3 regions of the Streptomyces sp. NPDC018947 genome follow, and region 3 is predicted to be linked to each of the others. Evidence: riboswitches for the same ligand, from Rfam matches in the RefSeq annotation. Region 3 holds a riboswitch; each other region holds the start of a gene.
The links. A riboswitch is a leader RNA that binds a small molecule or an ion and turns the genes downstream of it on or off. The one in region 3 is predicted to bind S-adenosylmethionine.
Positions count from the first base shown of each region.

Region 1: it holds a riboswitch for S-adenosylmethionine, as region 3 does, so the genes downstream of both, thrC (threonine synthase) here and ACH499_RS01785 (aminotransferase class V-fold PLP-dependent enzyme) in region 3, are expected to answer to the same signal.
Region 2: it holds a riboswitch for S-adenosylmethionine, as region 3 does, so the genes downstream of both, ACH499_RS09895 (amino acid ABC transporter permease) here and ACH499_RS01785 (aminotransferase class V-fold PLP-dependent enzyme) in region 3, are expected to answer to the same signal.

Region 1 is NZ_JBIRZD010000009.1:200,103-204,369, forward strand. Features, by position in the region: gene ACH499_RS19060 (cold-shock protein) at 1-78, opposite strand, end outside; gene ACH499_RS19065 (MoaD/ThiS family protein) at 518-793, opposite strand; gene thrC (threonine synthase) at 912-2,213, opposite strand; SAM riboswitch class I at 2,232-2,387, opposite strand; gene ACH499_RS19075 (glucosyl-3-phosphoglycerate synthase) at 2,530-3,474, shown strand; gene ACH499_RS19080 (trehalose-6-phosphate synthase) at 3,532-4,267, shown strand, end outside.
Region 2 is NZ_JBIRZD010000003.1:412,667-416,933, reverse strand. Features, by position in the region: gene ACH499_RS09905 (NtaA/DmoA family FMN-dependent monooxygenase) at 1-547, opposite strand, end outside; gene ACH499_RS09900 (LLM class flavin-dependent oxidoreductase) at 565-1,770, opposite strand; partial or broken gene ACH499_RS09895 (amino acid ABC transporter permease) at 1,986-2,309, opposite strand; SAM riboswitch class IV at 2,691-2,799, opposite strand; gene ACH499_RS09890 (glutathione S-transferase C-terminal domain-containing protein) at 2,853-3,515, opposite strand; gene ACH499_RS09885 (putative leader peptide) at 3,635-3,757, opposite strand; gene ACH499_RS09880 (beta-ketoacyl synthase N-terminal-like domain-containing protein) at 3,872-4,267, opposite strand, start outside.
Region 3 is NZ_JBIRZD010000001.1:390,461-394,727, forward strand. Features, by position in the region: gene ACH499_RS01775 (rhomboid family intramembrane serine protease) at 1-50, shown strand, start outside; gene ACH499_RS01780 (Lrp/AsnC family transcriptional regulator) at 47-328, shown strand; gene ACH499_RS01785 (aminotransferase class V-fold PLP-dependent enzyme) at 344-1,714, opposite strand; SAM riboswitch class IV at 1,883-1,999, opposite strand; gene trpD (anthranilate phosphoribosyltransferase) at 2,081-3,145, opposite strand; gene ACH499_RS01795 (cytochrome bc complex cytochrome b subunit) at 3,278-4,267, opposite strand, start outside.

The DNA of each region.
Region 1 (4,267 bases), on a different contig from region 3:
AACATCCGCACCACCGTCGACCGCGATGAAGCCGTACCCCTTCTCCGCGTTGAACCACTTGACGGTGCCCTGAGCCATGCCTAACTCCCCTATTACTGGCCCTTGCACAGATCCACACTTCGCGGATCCGGGTCAGACCTCGCCCCCCGATGGGTGGGGGCGTGCGCCGGAACGCGTCGACCGCGGCTGAATGTATCTGTCCAACTGCCGTCTGCAACAGGTCAATCGGACGAGAAATCTGGACGCACCCGGTCCGGAATGTGGCCGAAATTCGCCTTAATTCAGGGCAAGTCGGGCCGCACAAAGCGAACAAAAGCCGCGAAATACGCCCACACTTTGGCTACTTCTTGTCGGGCGGACGGCAGAAATTCATGGGCGCCGATCTGGAGATCAGGGCCGCGTTCCCCAACTCTACCGCGCTCAATCACATGGAATTGCCCCCTCCGCTTCTCTCACGGAGGGGGCAATTCGATGAACTCTGCGTCACGCCGATTACCAAAGGTAACGGACGGGACCGTCAGCCGCCGGCGACGGCCGGGATGATGGACACGCCGGCGCCGTCCGGCGTCGCCGTCTCCAGGCCCTGCTCGAAGCGGACGTCGTCGTCGTTGACGTAGACGTTGACGAAGCGGCGCAGCTTGCCCTGGTCGTCCAGGACGCGGGCGGCGATGCCGGTGTGGTTCTTCTCCAGGTCGGAGATGACCTCGGCGAGGGTGGCGCCGTCGGCGGCGACCTCCGCCTGTCCGCCGGTGTAGGTACGCAGGATGGTGGGAATGCGAACGGTCACGCTCACGTGGAAACCTCCGGTCTGGTGACGACCCCGGGGGCGCGGGGCAGTGTGGGACATGCGGCTGTCGTCGCGGGCACGGCCGGCCGGCGACGGCCCGCGGACGGGTACGGCGGGACGGCCGCTAGACGAGCCCCGCCTCGCGGAACGAGTCCAGGCTGGGACGGATGGTCGCGGTCAGCCCGGTGCCCGCCACCGCGTCCAGCGTCTTGAGGCCGTCACCCGTGTTGAGGACGACCGTGGTCAGCGACGGGTCCAGGACGCCGTTCTCGATCAGCTTCTTGGTGACGCCCACCGTCACACCGCCGGCGGTCTCGGCGAAGATGCCCTCCGTGCGGGCGAGCAGCTTGATCGCCTCGACGACCCGCGCGTCGTCGACGTCCTCCACCGCGCCGCCGGTGCGGCGGGCGATGTCCAGGACGTACGGCCCGTCGGCCGGGTTGCCGATCGCCAGCGACTTGGCGATGGTGTTCGGCTTCTGCGGGCGCACCACCTCGTGCCCGGCCTTGAAGGCGGTGGACACCGGCGAGCAGCCCTCGGCCTGGGCGCCGAAGATCTTGTACGGCTTGTCCTCGACCAGCCCGAGCCCGATCAGCTCCTGCAGACCCTTGTCGATCTTCGTGAGCTGGGAGCCGGAGGCGATCGGCACGACGATCTGGTCGGGCAGCTCCCAGCCGAGCTGCTCGCAGATCTCGTACGCGAGGGTCTTGGAGCCCTCGGCGTAGTACGGCCGCAGGTTGACGTTGACGAAGCCCCAGCCCTCGCCGGCCGGGTCGCCGATCAGCTCGGAGCAGAAGCGGTTCACGTCGTCGTAGTTGCCCTCGATGCCGACCAGGTCACCGCCGTAGACGGCGGCCATGACGACCTTGCCCTGCTCCAGGTCGTGCGGGATGAACACGCAGGAGCGGAAGCCGGCCCGGGCGGCGGCGGCGCCGACGGCACCGGCCAGGTTGCCGGTGGAGGAGCAGGACAGGGTGGTGAAGCCGAAGGCGCGGGCGGCCTCCAGGGCCTGGGCGACGACGCGGTCCTTGAAGGAGTGCGTCGGGTTGCCGGAGTCGTCCTTGACGAACAGCCCGCCGGTGACGCCGAGTTCCCGGGCGAGGTTGTCGGCCTTGACCAGCTTGGTCCAGCCCGGGTTGATGTTCGGCTTGGTCGCCACGTCGGCGGGGACGGGCAGCAGGGGGGCGTAGCGCCAGATGTTCGCGGGGCCCGCTTCGATGCGCTTGCGCAGTTCCTCGGTGTCGTAGGCCGAGAAGTCGTAGGCGATCTCCAGCGGGCCGAAACACTCCTCGCAGGCGAAGACCGGACCGAGGGGGACGCGGTGGCCGCATTCCCGGCAGGAGAGCGCCGTGGCGGGGCCCAGATCGACGGGGGAGGCGGAGTCAGCGGGGGTGTCGGTGGTGCTTGCGACAGTCTGCACAGCCATGTGAGGCGAGGCCCTTTCTCCTCATCTTCCTCACGACGCATCTCGCCGTGAGACGGATTTGGCACCTTCCCTAGCCGGGAGCCTCGCGCTGCGATCGTCCGTGATCTGCGAGAACCGACTGGAGGGTTGCCGGGGCTTCATCGGGCCGTGTCCCTCTGCCCCTCTGGATGAGCGGTATGTGGTTGTTCTGCACTGGTTCACGCGTCGACCCCGGCATGTGCGGGTCCTCCGCGTTGTTCAAGACTGTAACCGACGCCCACGACAGTTGAGATAGTCGTCCGTACAGCGAGATGGATCACGAAGGAGCCCACCGACCGTGCTGGAAGAAGTCGAGCGCTGGCTGGGCGCGCGGTCCTGGTCCGTCGCGGACCGGCCGCTCGCCCGGATCATGGCCGCCAAGCGCGCCACCGGCCAGACGGTCAGTGTGGTGCTGCCCGCGCTCAACGAGGAGGCGACCGTCGGCGACATCGTCGCGGTGATCCGCCGCGAGCTGGTGCGCGAGGTCCCCCTCGTGGACGAGATCGTGGTCGTGGACTCCGGATCGACCGACCGCACGTCGGCGGTGGCCGCCGCGGCCGGGGCGCGGGTCGTCCACCGCGACGAGATCCTGCCCCGCCTGCCCGCGGTGCCCGGCAAGGGCGAGGTGCTGTGGCGCTCGCTGCTGGTCACGAGCGGCGACATCGTCTGCTTCGTCGACGCCGATCTGCGCGACTTCTGCGCGGACTTCGTCTCCGGCATCGTGGGCCCGCTGCTCACCGATCCCGAGGTGCACCTCGTGAAGGCCATGTACGACCGCCCGCTCGGCACGGCCGCCGGCGGGGGCGGCCGGGTCACGGAGCTGATGGCGCGCCCGCTGCTCAACATGCACTGGCCGCTGCTGGCCGGCTTCGTCCAGCCGCTCGGCGGCGAGTACGCGGCCCGCCGCTCGCTGCTCGAACGGCTTCCCTTCCCCGTCGGATACGGGGTGGAGCTGGGCATGCTGGTCGACGCCCTGCACATGGTCGGCCTGGACGCCCTCGCCCAGGTCGACGTCGGCGTCCGCAGGCACCGGCACCAGGACGGCCGGGCGCTCGGCCGGATGTCCGCCGCGATCTACCGCACCGCCCAGCTCCGGCTCGCCCGCGGCCATCTGGTGCGCCCGTCCCTGACCCAGTTCGAGCGGGGCGCGGCCGGTTTCGAGCCGCGCACCTACTCGGTGGACACCGAGGAGCGGCCGCCCATGGCGCAGATCGCGGAGTACGCGGCGCGGAGGGTGGCCTGACCCACGCCGGCGCCGGGGCACGTTTGAGCTTTTCGGGGCCGGGCTAGGTTGAGGCGTATGGCTTCAACCTTCGGTGCTGCTCAGGTACTGGTCGCCTCCAACCGGGGGCCCGTCTCCTACCAGGTGCGCGAGGACGGTTCGCTGCACGCCAAACGGGGCGGCGGCGGGCTGGTCTCCGGGCTGTCGGCCATCGGGCCGGACGCGGGGGCGCTGTGGGTCTGCTCCGCGCTCAGCGACGGCGACCGCGAGGCGGTGCGGCGCGGGGTCGGCGAGGACGGCGTCAGGATGCTGGACGTCCCGGCCGACGTGCACACGGACGCGTACAACGGGATCGCCAACTCGGTGCTGTGGTTCGTGCACCACATGCTGTACCAGACGCCCCTCGAACCCGTCTTCGACGCGGAGTTCCGGCGGCAGTGGGCGTCCTACGAGGCGTACAACCGGGCCTTCGCCGAGGCGCTGGCGGAGGAGGCCGCCGAGGGCGCGGTCGCGATCGTGCAGGACTACCACCTGACGCTGGTGCCGGGGATGCTGCGCGAGCTGCGGCCCGACCTCAGGATCGGGCACTTCTCGCACACGCCGTGGGCGCCGGTCGACTACTTCCGGATGCTGCCGGACGACATCGCCGAGCAGGTGCTGCGCGGGATGCTGGGCGCCGACCGGCTCGGGTTCCTCACCCGGCGGTGGGCCGACGCGTTCACCGCCTGCTGCGACGCGCTGGTGGGCGGGACCGGGGACACCGAGATCGGCGTGCACGGGCTGGGCGCGGACGCGGACTTCCTGCGCAAGCGGT
Region 2 (4,267 bases), on a different contig from region 3:
GGAAGGTGCCGGTGACCGGGTCGGCGACGATCTCGTCCCCGCGCCAGGAGTCGAAGAGTTCGTGGGCGGTGGCCAGGAACTCGCGGGCCCGCGAGTAGCGTTCCCGCTCCGGCAGGAAGCCGCCGCGGCGGAAGTTCTCCCCGGTGAAGGCGTCCCAGGAGGTGACGACGTTCCACGCGGAGCGTCCGCCGGAGAGGTGGTCGAGGCTGGCGAACTGGCGGGCGACCTCGTAGGGCTCGTTGAAGGTGGAGTTGATGGTGCCGGCCAGTCCGAGGCGGTCGGTGACGGCGGCGAGCGCGGCGAGGACGGTGAAGGTGTCCGGGCGGCCGACGACGTCCAGATCGTGGATGCGCCCGCCCTGTTCGCGCAGGCGCAGGCCCTCGGCGAGGAACAGGAAGTCGAACTTGGCGCGTTCGGCGGTCCGGGCGAAGTGCGTGAAGGAGCTGAACTCGATGTGGCTGCCGGCCCGCGGGTCGCTCCACACGGTGGTGTTGTTGACGCCGGGGAAGTGCGCGGCCAGGTGGATCTGCTTCAGCGGCTTGGTCATGGCGGGGGTCCTCCGGCTCAGGCGGTGGCGGTGGCGTAGCGGTTGGCGGGGCGGGCGAGGCCGAGGAGCCCGCGCAGGGTGTCCGCCTCGTAGGCGTCGCGGAAGAGCCCGCGGCGGCGCAGCTCGGGGACCAGGCCGCGGGTGATCGCCGGCAGGTCGTGCCCGAGTACGGCGGGTCGCAGCCGGAAGCCGGTCAGCCCGGCGGTGGCGAACTCCTCCAGCAGGTCGGCGAGTCGGGCCGGGGTGCCGGTGAAGACGCGGGCGTCGCTCGTGTACGGCTCTCCCGCGCTCTCGTCCAGGCGGTTCTTGCGGGCGTCGGCCTCGGCGGGGTCGTCGTCCAGGAGGACGACCAGGTCGGCGAAGACGTGCAGCGGCTCGGCGGCGCGCCCGGCCGCCTCCTGTTCGGCGCGGATCTCCGCGACGATCGCGTGTGCCTCGGCGGTGTCCCGCGGGGTGACGTAGCCGACGTCGGCCTGCCGGGCGAGGAGCCGGTACGGCACGCTCCAGTGGGCGAGGGCGGTGACGAGGGGCTGGCCCTGCGGGGGCCGGGGCGTGATGGAGGGGCCCTTGACACTGAAGTGCGGGCCCCGGAAGTCGATGTAGTGCAGCTTGTCCCGGTCGACGAAGCGGCCGGTGGCCACGTCCCGGATCTCGGCGTCGTCCTCCCAGCTGTCCCAGAGCCGGCGGATCACCTCGACGTGGTCGGCGGCCTCGTCGAACAGGCCGGCCACCAGCTCGCGGGCGGCCGGGCTCTCGTAGCTCTCGATGCGCGGGAGGGTGCGGCGGCCGAAGTGGGCGGCCTCGTCGGGGCGGGCGGAGATCTTCACGCGCACACCGGCGCGGCCGGTGCTGACGTGGTCGAGCGTGGCGATCGCCTTGGAGACGTGGAACGGCTCGGTGTGGGTGGCGGTCACCGTCGGCACCAGTCCGATGTGCCGGGTCAGGGGCGCGATCCGGGACGCGATCAGTACGGCGTCGAGCCGGCCGCGCACCTGGTCCGTGCGCTCGTCCGGGCCGAGGAGGCGGGAGGACTGCGGGGCGAGACCGTCCTCGATGGTCACGAAGTCGAGCAGGCCGCGTTCCGCCTCGGCCACGAGGCCGGCCCAGTAGGCGGCGGTGAACAGCTCCGTGGGGCGGGCGGCGGGGTCGCGCCACGATGCGGGGTGCCAGCCGGTGCCCTCCAGGGCCACGGCGAGGTGCAGGGGGGTGGGAGTGGTGGACACGGGTGTGCCTTCCTGGTCGTCCGTACGGGTACGCGGGCCTCGCGGTGGCGGGGCGGTGATCAGGGGCGGCAGCGGGCGCCGGCCCGCCGGCGGCGGTGCGCGGACGGTGCCGCCAGCTGCGGCCGGGCGGAGTGTGCCGGGGACCGCTCCCGCTCCGTCACGGCGTCTCGGGGACGTCGGCGGGTTTGAGCCGTACCGCCACCGGGTCCGGTTCGGCTGCCGGAGAGCCGGGCGGGGGCGGGCAGCACACCGCCCGGCAGACCGGACACGGCGCTGAGCGCGGCCACTTCGAGGGTGACGAGGAGGCCGTCGAGGACCGTGGGGCGCGGGAACCGGTGGCGGAAGCGGTCCCACTGGTGGACGGTGCCGGTGGCCAGGCCGTGGACGACCTCGGCGACGACGACCAGGACGGCCGCGGTGGCGATCCGGCGTCCGGGCCGGCGCGGGGGCGGCACCCGCTGGACGGCGGGCGGCCGGGGTGCGGCGGGGGTGGGCGGTGCCTCGGCGGGGGACACGGCGGCACCCGGGGGTTCGCTCATGGGAGGACTCCGGGGGATTCGGACACCCCGGGGTCGTGCGGTGAGCCGCTGGAGCGTCGCGGAGCGGCGGGAACCGCTCCGCCGCGCGAGGAGGCGCACGGGGAGGCACGGGACCGGGGCGGGAAGGACAACGGCACACCGCTCGGGCGGTGTTCGTCGTGGCCGTGCGACCGTCGCGGGCGTCGACGCTCGGGAAGGAGGTCAGCCTCGGCGGCGGTCGCGGCCGCGGCCGGTACACAGTGCGCTGCTGACGCGGAGCAGATCGACGCTCCGGTCGGCGACGAGCGGGCTCGGGTACGGGCGCAGGTGACCCCGGGGGCGGTGGTCCGCCGTCCTGGGAGCTGCGTCCATGTCCGTCACCGTCACCGTTCCGGCCCGTGGGCCTCGCGCTCGCCGAAGTGTCGTCCGGTCCGGTCGTCACCCGGGGCACCCCACCGCGGAGCGGGGGTCGCCGGTCAGCGGCCGGCGCTTGTCGCCGACGCCCATGACCGTACTTGGTCCGCAAGTAAGGCAGTTGACCGTTCGCGTGTCAACGCCGTCCCGTCAGGTGGGACGGCCTTCGAGATGGCGGGCGAAGGCCGGGTGCGTGCCCAGGCGCCGCACGTGGGCCCACAGGGCGGGGTGGTCGCCCGTGCGGTACGCGGAGGTGCCGAGCCGGGTGAGGGCCACCCAGACCTCCACGTCGGCCGCGGTGAGCCGGTCCCCCAGCACATGGCGGCGGGCGGTCAGCCGCTGCTCCAACTGGTCCCGCGCGGCCGGGTCGGCCGCCCGCGCGCAGAGCTGTTCGACGGCCTCGATCGCGGCCTCCGCGCCGCGGGGGTACAGCTCCGGGCCGGCCGAGGCGAAGTGCCGGGCGAGGTCACGCATGATGTCGGGCGCGTGCGTGCTGACGATGCGGCCCGACCAGCCGTCGCTGAGCACCGGCGCGACGGCCGGCCCCCGGTAGTGGTGCGCGCTCGCCTCGTACAGCGGGCGCAGCACCGAGTGGCCGCCGTCGGGACAGTCGGGTTCGGGGTCGAGGAGGCTCACCGGACACACCTCGTCGAGCCCCAGGAGACCGTGCACGACCGCGACGCGGAGACTGTCGCCGTGGCCGGGTGAGAGGTGGAGGCGGTAGCGGCGCGGCACGGCGTAGTGGCCGCTGCGCGGATCGCGGCCGACGCGTCCCCGGAAGGCGGGGGCGGGGGCGAGCGGTGTGACGGACATGGTTCTCCCCGGGTGCGGGCGCGCGCGGGGGCACGCGCGGCGGAGGCGGCGGGCTGCCATGAGCGGACACCGGGGGCGGGCGGCACCCGTGCGGGACCGCACGCCCGGTGCCGGACGGCTCAGCGCGGCGAGCTGATGGCGCTGCAGACGCGGAGGAGGTCGATGTGACGGCGGGAGGTGAGCAGGGGGCAGGCCGCCGGCGTACCGCTCGCGTCGCGGGTGACCGGCTGGAGGCGCCCCATGATTCCCTACCCGTTCACTAGGATTACCAGGGAAGTGTCGACCGGCGTCCCGGACGCGTCAAGGGGGCGTCCACGCGGTGGTCCGCGATGTGGGCCGGGAGGCCCGCCGGCCCGTCACCGGACCGGTCGGGGCGGCGCGTCGGACACCACCCGCGTGCCCAGGCCGCGCACCCGGTAGATGCAGGTGTCGTCGGCCCACAGCACCGCGTCCGCGATCGCGTAGGGGCCCCGCGCGTCCGTCCCTCTCTCCGTGATGTCCATGTCCACCCTGATCAGCCTGTTGGCCGGGGTGACCTGGCCACGATAGGTCCAGGTCGTCTCACGGCCCGGCAGCACGGGCTCGAACCGCGGGTGCGGGACGCCGTCCGCGGCGCCGTGTGCGAGGAGGTGGTACTGGAGGAGCTGGCACATGGCCTCCACGCCCAACGACCCCGGCTGCACCGGGTCCTGGAAGAAGTGGGCGCGGAAGAACCACTCCCCCGGGTCCACGTCCTTCTCCGCCCGCAGCCG
Region 3 (4,267 bases):
GAGTTGGGGGCGTTCCAGCGACGGCCCCCGAGGGAGAGAACCAGCCGTGATCAGCGCGATCGTCCTCATCAAGACCAGCGTGGACCGGATCCCAGAGATCGCGGAGCAGATCGCCGCGCTGGAGAACGTCAGCGAGGTCTTCTCCGTCACCGGCACCTACGACCTGATCGCGATGGTGCGGGTGAACCAGCACGAGGACCTGGCCGAGGTCATCCCCGGCCGGATCAGCAAGATCCCCGGTGTGGAGGGCACGGACACGCACGTGGCGTTCCGCACCTACTCCCAGCACGACCTGGAGGCCGCCTTCGCGATCGGCCTCGACAACTAGGGCCCGGCGTTCGGCTCACGCCCCGGACGTGTCCGGCACGCAACGGCCTTCCTCGGTGCGGTAGTTCCACCGGGCGCCCTCGCTCACCAACTCCCTGACGGCGTTCACGAACCGCTCGACGTGCTCGTCCGGGGTGCCCGCGCCGAAGCTCACCCGGACGGCGTTGAGGGACTTCTCCCCGGGTGCCGCCTCGGGCGCGCCGCACTCGCCCTGGGTCTGCGGGTCGCTGCCGAGCAGGGTGCGCACCAGCGGGTGGGCGCAGAACAGGCCATCGCGCACGCCGATGCCGTACTCGGCGGAGAGGGCGGCGGCGAAGTGGGAGCTGTTCCAGCCGTCCACCACGAAGGACAGGACGCCGACGCGGGGGGCGTCGTCGCCGAAGAGGGACAGCACCCGCACCTCGGGCACCGCGGCGAGCCCGTCGCGGACCTTGCCGATCAGGTACTCCTCGCGGGCCACCAGCGTCTCGAAGCCGGCCTCGGTGAGCGCCTTGCAGGCCGAGGCGATGGCGTAGGCGCCGATGACGTTGGGCGAACCGGCCTCGTGCCGGGCGGCGCTGTCGTGCCACTCCACGTCCACGCCCCCGTCCGCGCGCCGGCTCACCCTGCGGCTGGCGCCGCCGCCCGCGAGGTACGGCTCCGCCTCCCGCAGCCAGTCGGCGCGCCCGGCGAGGACGCCGGAGCCGAAGGGGGCGTACAGCTTGTGCCCGGAGAAGGCGACCCAGTCGACGTCCAGGTCGCGGACGCTCACCGGGTGGTGCGGGGCGAGCTGGGCGGCGTCCAGCACGATCCGGGCGCCGTGGGCGTGCGCGGCGGCGGCCAGTTCGCGCACCGGCCACAGCTCACCGGTGACGTTGGAGGCGCCGGTGACGCAGACCAGGGCCGGCCCGTACGGCTCGCGGGCGGCGAGCGCGCGCTCCAGGGTCTCCACGGCCTGCTCCGGGGTGCGCGGGGCGTCGAGGTAGGTGACCTGCGCGTCCCGCCAGGGCAGCAGCGAGGCGTGGTGCTCGGTCTCGAAGACGAAGACACGGCAGCCGGCCGGGAGCGCGGCGGCGAGCAGGTTCAGCGAGTCGGTGGTGGAGCGGGTGAACACCACCTGGTCGCTGTCGCGGCAGTCGAGGAACTCGGCGACGGTCCTGCGGGCGTTCTCGAACAGGTCGGTGGAGAGCTGCGAGAGGTACCCGGCACCGCGGTGCACGCTGCCGTAGTACGGGGCGTAGGCCGCCACGTCGTCCCAGACCCGCTGGAGCGCGGGCGCGCTGGCGGCGTAGTCGAGCGCGGCGTAGCTGACCTCGCCGCCGGTGACCAGCGGGACGGTGACGTCCCGGCCGAGGACGGGCAGCGGGGCGTGGACGGAGCGGTCGGCGGAAACGGCGGAGACGGACATGGAAGTACTCCCGTGAAGGCACGTGTCATCGCCACGCGAGCGACCAGGGCTCGAGCGTGGGACCGGTGGGGAAGAAGGGGATGCGGAGGCGGGGCTCTGCGGCCCTATCGCATTCGCTGATTCACGGGAGACTCCCTCGGACGACCCAGGACCCCTGGTTTCGCGAGGGGTCCGCGCTTGCCGTGAACCCTGCTGTCCACGGCCTGGTCTTCACCCGGGGCACCCCGCCACGGACGGAGGGTTGCCGGACAGTCGGCCGGGGCCGAATGACTGTCACTCATGACCTGGGAAGGAACGTACGTGAAGTGATCGCCGCCCCGCAACCCGAGTCCGGATCGCGGGACGGACGTCACCGACGGGGCGGTGCTACGCGTTGCTGGCGGCCACCCAGCGCTCCAGGGTCCGCCGGGCGGCGCCCGAGTCGATGGACTCGGCGGCCCGCTCCATGCCCGCCCGGATCCGCTCGGCCAGCGTCCCGCCGCCGCCTTCCAGGGCCACCAGGGCCGCGGCCGAGTTCAGCAGCACGGCGTCCCGCACCGGCCCCGTCTCACCGGCCAGCAGCCGGCGGGCGACATCGGCGTTGTAGGAGGCGTCGGCACCGCGCAGCGCCTCGACCGGGACCAGTTCGAGGCCGACGTCGCGCGGGTCGAAGGCCTCCTCGGTCACCGTGCCGTCCCGGACCACCCACACCCGTGAGGTGGAGGTGGTGGTCAGCTCGTCGAGGCCGTCGTCGCCGCGGAAGACCAGGGAGGAGTTGCCGCGCTCGGCGAACACCCCGGCGATGATCGGCGCCATCCGGGGATCGGCGACGCCGACCGCCTGGGCGTTCACCTTGGCCGGGTTGGTCAGCGGGCCGAGGAAGTTGAAGACGGTCCGCACCCCGAGCTGGCCGCGGGCGGTCGCCACGTGGCGCAGCGCCGGGTGGAACTTCACGGCGAAGCAGAAGGTGATCCCGGCCTCCTCGGCGACCTGTGCCACCCGCTTCGGCGTCAGCTCCAGATTGACCCCGAGCTTCTCCAGCACGTCGGACGCCCCGGACGCCGAGGAGGCGGCGCGGCTGCCGTGCTTGACGACCTTCGCGCCGGTGCCGGCGATGACGACGGCCGACATGGTGGAGATGTTGACGGTCCTGGCGCCGTCGCCGCCGGTGCCGACGATGTCGACGGTCTCGCCGGGCACGTCGATCACGTGCGCGTGCTCGTACATCGAGCGGACGCAGCCGGAGATCTCCTCGACGGTCTCGCCCTTGGCCCGCAGCGCCGTGGCGAAGCCCGCGATCTGCACGTCGGTCGCCTCGCCGCGCATGATCAGGTCCATCGCCCAGGCGGTGTCGCCGGCGGACAGGTCGCGGCCGTCCAGCAGCCGGTTCAGCAGGGCGGGCCAGGAGCGGCCCGCCGCGGTGTCGCCTCCAGCGGGGGTCACAGCGCTCATGAGCCGCTCCAGAATCGTGTGCGTCGTGGAAAGGGAGTGTGCTCCCACCCTATCCAGCCCCAGGACACGGCGAAGGGCCCCGTCCGCAGACCGGACGGGGCCCTTCGACCGTGGTGTGGCGACTGCTGGAGGTCAGTGGTGGCCGTGGCCGCTCGTGATCTCCTTGTATTCCTCGACGGTCGGCTTCGGGATCTGCGCTCCCTCGCCGTAGTACGCCTTGCTGAGCTTGGCGCGGAGCTTCTCCGCGGCCTTCGGCTTGCGCTCGACGCCGTTCTCGTCGACCGTCGGGCCGATCTCGGCCGGCTTGTACTGCTCGTGCGACGTGAGCGTGTGCAGCGCACCCTGGCTGAGCGGCTCGTGGACCTCGATGAACTCACCGTGCGGCAGGCGCTTGATGATGCCGGACTCGCGTCCGTGCAGCACCTTGTCCTTGTCGCGACGCTGGAGGCCGAGGCAGATCCGCTTGGTGACCACGAAGGCGATGACCGGGCCGACGAAGAACCCGATGCGCACGAACCAGGTGACCGCGTTGATCGAGAGGTGGAAGTGCGTGGCGACGATGTCGTTGCCACCACCGATCAGCATGATGATGTACGCGGTGACCCACGCGACGCCGAGGCCCGTGCGGGTCGGGGCGTTGCGCGGCCGGTCCAGGATGTGGTGCTCGCGCTTGTCACCGGTCACCCAGGACTCGATGAACGGGTACACGGCGATGGCCGCGAGGAAGACACCGAAGATCACCAGCGGGACGAACACGCCGAGGACCAGCGTGTGACCCCAGAAGTTGATCTCCCAGCCCGGCATGGCGCGGACCAGACCCTCGGCGAAGCCCATGTACCAGTCGGGCTGCGCACCGGTCGACACCTGGTCGGGCCGGTAGGGGCCGATGCTCCAGATCGGGTTGACCGTCACCAGGCCGGCGATGGCCGCGACCACACCGAAGACCAGGAAGAAGAAGCCTCCGGCCTTGGCCATGTAGACCGGCAGCAGCGGCATGCCGACGACGTTCTTGTTGGTCTTGCCGGGACCCGCGAACTGCGTGTGCTTGTGGTAGAAGACCAGGATCAGGTGGCCGACCACCAGGCCGAGCATGATGCCCGGCAGCAGCAGGATGTGGATCGA